Regions from separate parts of the Rahnella sp. Larv3_ips genome, predicted to be linked through region 2. Evidence: predicted binding sites of a transcription regulator. Region 2 holds the regulator's gene; the other holds the start of a gene.
What was found. Region 2 encodes CRP, which controls carbon source genes, mostly activating them, when cyclic AMP is high. Its sites were predicted from a motif close to ATGTGANNNNNNTCACAT; they were not measured.

Region 1 (2,204 bases), on a different contig from region 2:
CCTTGCTCAGGCCGGACAGTTTGGTTTCTTCCAGATAAGCCAGAATGTAGAAGGAGTTTTTCTTCACTAACGCCACGGCCGTAGAACCACGGTTAATGTAGTTCCCCGGATGCACGGTAAGGTTAGTCACCCAGCCATCTGCCGGAGCCACCACCACGGTGCGCTGTAAATCGAGCACCGCCAGATCACGTGCTGCCTGAGCCTTCGCCAGCTGATGCTGGGCGGTTTGCAGAACGTTATTCGCCTGATCTATCTCTTCCTGCGACATCGCCTGCACGCCCAGTTTCACGCGGCGTCCGGCTTCGCGTCTTTTCTCGGCGGCCAGTGCCTGATAATAAGCCACGTCAGCGCTCGCTTCGTCCAGCGCCTGCTGATAACGCGGCTGGTCGATTTTGAACAGGATTTGCCCCTTCTTCACCAGCTGGTTGTCCGTGATCGGGACATCGGTAATCAGGCCGGTCACGTCGGGCGCGATAGAGACGACGTCGGCGGTAAATTTGGCATCACGGGTCCACGGTGATTCCGTGTAGAACGCCCAGGCTTTGAAAATAGCGATGACAGCCAGAACGACAAGGATCAGCGTAATTGCATAACGTATTATTTTTATAGAGAAATTTTTCACAACGCCCTCAGACGAACATGCAGGAGATCAGGTAGAAAAGACAGCAATACAATGCTGTGTTGAACAACGCCGGGTGCCAGACAAAGTCGTAGATCCCAGTGGGCTGCAAGACGCGTCGCAGCAGGAAAAACACGACCAGCGCCAGCAGTATTTCAAAAAACACCGGGGGAAACGACAATCCGAAAATCACCATTACCGGAAGCAAACTCATCAAAAATTCCTTACATTATGACGACGGGCAGTATGACCAGAAAAAGGTGTGGTGAGTCCCGCGCACACATTATTCATTATTTTAGGCAACAGCTCACAAACCCGGAGATAAATCTTCACGGGAAGTGACGACGAAAACTGTGGGGTTGCCAGGGAAGTGTGCGAAGGTAAGCCGTCAGGAAAATGCGACCTGAGGGTTATCGCCCGGGAGAGTATATTAGCCTGCTTATTATCAAGTGATCAACGTTATGTGATCTAAATCACTTTTAAGCCAGAGTTAACAATGGACCGATTAAAACGTATGTCAATTTTCGCCCAGGTGGTTGAAAGCGGCTCATTTACCGCGGCGGCACGACGTCTCGACATGAGCGTTTCCGCCATCAGCCAGACGATTTCAAAACTTGAAAATGACTTACAAATCAAATTGCTAAACCGAAGCACACGCAGCATTGGTCTGACTGAAGCCGGAAAGATTTACTATCAGGGCTGCCGGAAAATGCTGCAAGACGTGCGCGAAGTGCATGAGCAATTATACGCCTTCAACAACACACCCACCGGCACGTTGCGCATCGGCAGCTCATCGACAATGGCACAAAATGTTCTTGCTGCCATGACTGCCGAGATGCTCAGTGAATATCCCGGCCTGACCGTGAATCTGGTCACCGGCATTCCGGCGCCGGATCTGATCGCCGACGGCTTAGACCTGGTGATCCGCGTCGGGGCGTTGCAGGATTCCAGCCTGTTCTCCACAAAACTCGGCTCGATGCCCATGGTCGTGTGTGCCGCGCGCAGCTATCTGGCCCAGCACGGTACGCCGGAAAAACCGGCGGATATGGTGAATTTCTCATGGCTGGAATACAGCGTGCGCCCCGACAGTGAGTTTGAACTGATCGCGCCCGAGGGCATTACCACCCGGATCAATCCGCAGGGGCGTTTCGTCACCAATGATTCGCAAACGATGATCCGCTGGCTGAAAGCCGGGGTGGGTATCGCTTATGTGCCGCTGATGTGGATCATCGAAGAAATCAATGCCGGGGAAGTGGAGATCTTGTTCCGCAGCTACCAGTCAGATCCTCGCCCGGTTTACGCGCTGTATACCGAAAAAGACAAACTGCCGCTGAAAGTGCAGGTATGCATTAACTATCTGACGGATTACTTTAAACAGGTCAGTAAGGTGTATCAGGGCTACAGGCAGGGGAAAAAGGGAACGACGTGGGGGTAAACCTCCCCTGATCAGGGGAGGCTAAAACAAAACTTAAGCGGTACCGCCCACTGTCAGATTATCCAGTTTCAGGGTTGGCTGACCGACCCCGACCGGCAGGCTCTGGCCTTCTTTGCCGCACACACCGACGCCTTTATCGAGCGCCAGATC
Region 2 (2,204 bases):
CATCAGTGCCAGACGTATGACTGGTCGTGACTTATTCGACGTTAACCACTTCAAAACTGTGGGTGATCGAGGCGGCTTTGCCCAGCATCAGAGAAACGGAACAATATTTCTCAGCTGACAGGCTGACGGCGCGCTCCACAACCTTGTCGGTCAGGTCTTTACCGGTGACGATGAAGTGCAGATTGATGTGTGTGAACAAACGCGGTGCTTCTTCGCGACGTTCTGACGTCAGTTTCACTTCACAGTCACGGACATCGCTGCGGCCTTTTTGCAAAATCGACACCACGTCGATCGCGCTACAGCCACCCGCGGACATCAGCAACATTTCCATCGGGCTCGGTGCTTTATCACCGGCATTCCCGTCCATTAAAACCTGATGACCCGACGCGGATTCACCTAAAAACGTCAGACCTTCCACCCATTTTACGCGTGCGTGCATTTGCTTATCTCCTGGCGTTCTTATTCATCAAATTTTCACCCCAGAGTACCCTTTCACCTAAAAACTGGCAACGTAACCCGATCGCCATCATGCTGAAGCGAGACAACACAAGACAGCATTGCAAACCTGTGTTACAAACAAAGCCGAAACATACTTTCCAGTAAATTGCGGTGACGGTTTTCGCGGTTTAAGAACAGAACCCAAGGTGATAACAGCAATTAACAGGCTGTTTCACTCCGACATCCGCTTGCAGCATTTCTGGTGAGTTACATGCTGATAGGGCGCATTAATATTCAGACGCCGTACAGGGAACTCTGAGCCCTGTGATTTTGGGCAGCGATAATAACAGAGGATAATAGCAAATGGTTCTCGGCAAGCCACAAACAGACCCGACACTTGAATGGTTCCTGTCTCACTGTCATATACATAAGTATCCTTCTAAAAGTACGCTGATTCACCAGGGTGAAAAAGCCGAAACGCTGTACTACATCGTGAAAGGGTCGGTTGCCGTCCTGATTAAAGATGAAGAAGGCAAAGAGATGATACTTTCCTACCTTAACCAAGGTGACTTCATCGGCGAGCTGGGACTCTTCGAAGAAGGTCAGGAACGCAGTGCCTGGGTACGTGCTAAAACTGCCTGCGAAGTGGCTGAAATTTCTTATAAAAAATTCCGCCAGCTGATTCAGGTTAACCCGGACATTTTGATGCGCCTCTCCGCGCAGATGGCAAACCGTCTGCAAATGACGTCAGAGAAAGTCGGTAACCTTGCTTTCCTCGACGTAACGGGCCGTATCGCTCAGACCTTATTGAATCTGGCCAAACAGCCAGATGCCATGACCCACCCGGACGGGATGCAGATTAAAATTACCCGCCAGGAAATCGGTCAGATCGTCGGTTGCTCCCGTGAAACCGTCGGCCGCATTCTCAAGATGCTGGAAGATCAGAGCCTGATCTCCGCACACGGTAAAACGATTGTCGTTTACGGCACACGTTAATCCCTCAAAAAAAGGCGCGACAGCTTACTGTCGCGCCTTTTTTATGGGCTAAGCTTCATCCATGACGCTATGGCGAAGGCTGTTTTATCATCCCGAAGTGAACTATGCACTGCGTCAGACGCTGGTGTTATGTCTGCCGGTCGGCATCTGCTGGCTGTTTGGGAATCTGCAAATGGGCCTGTTGTTTTCCCTCTGCCCTGCCTGCTGTAACGTCGCCGGTCTTGATACTCCCCACAAACGCTTTTTTAAACGTCTCATTATTGGTGGTGCTCTGTTTGCGCTGGGCAGCATTCTGCTGCAAGTGATGCTGACCGGGTGGCACCTCCCGCTGCCGCTGATCATGCTGTCGCTGGCATTATTACTTGGCGTCACCGGCGAAATCAGCCCGCTCCATGCGCGTCTGTTGCCCGGTGCATTGGTAGCGACCATCTTTACCCTCAGCATGGTGGGCGTCAGGCCGATGTGGCAGGCACCCGCGCTGTTTGCCGCAGGCACCGCCTGGTACGGCCTGTTTAACTGGGCGTGGTTTCGCATATCAAAAGAACAACCGATGCGCGAAACCCTCAGTCAGCTGTATTTGCAACTGGCGGATTATTTCGAAGCCAAATACAGCCTGCTGACGCAGCATACCGACCCTGAAACCGCGTTGCCGCCGCTGCTCAAGCGCCAGCAACAGGTCATCGATCTTATCGCCCTGCTTTATCAGCAGCTGCACATGCTGCCGCAGCACGGACATCATCATCACTACAAGCGGCTGTTTCAGCGTTTTC

Region 1: a site for CRP is predicted at 1,081-1,098, ahead of aaeR (HTH-type transcriptional activator AaeR). Genes of this name have one in related genera too.

The regions. Positions count from the first base shown of each region.
Region 1 is NZ_MJIB01000003.1:414,290-416,493, forward strand. It holds gene aaeA (p-hydroxybenzoic acid efflux pump subunit AaeA) at 1-622, opposite strand, end outside; gene aaeX (p-hydroxybenzoic acid efflux pump operon protein AaeX) at 630-833, opposite strand; gene aaeR (HTH-type transcriptional activator AaeR) at 1,116-2,054, shown strand; gene tldD (metalloprotease TldD) at 2,088-2,204, opposite strand, start outside.
Region 2 is NZ_MJIB01000021.1:667,983-670,186, reverse strand. It holds gene ED901_RS22555 (OsmC family protein) at 32-439, opposite strand; gene crp (cAMP-activated global transcriptional regulator CRP) at 802-1,434, shown strand; gene ED901_RS22545 (YccS/YhfK family putative transporter) at 1,496-2,204, shown strand, end outside.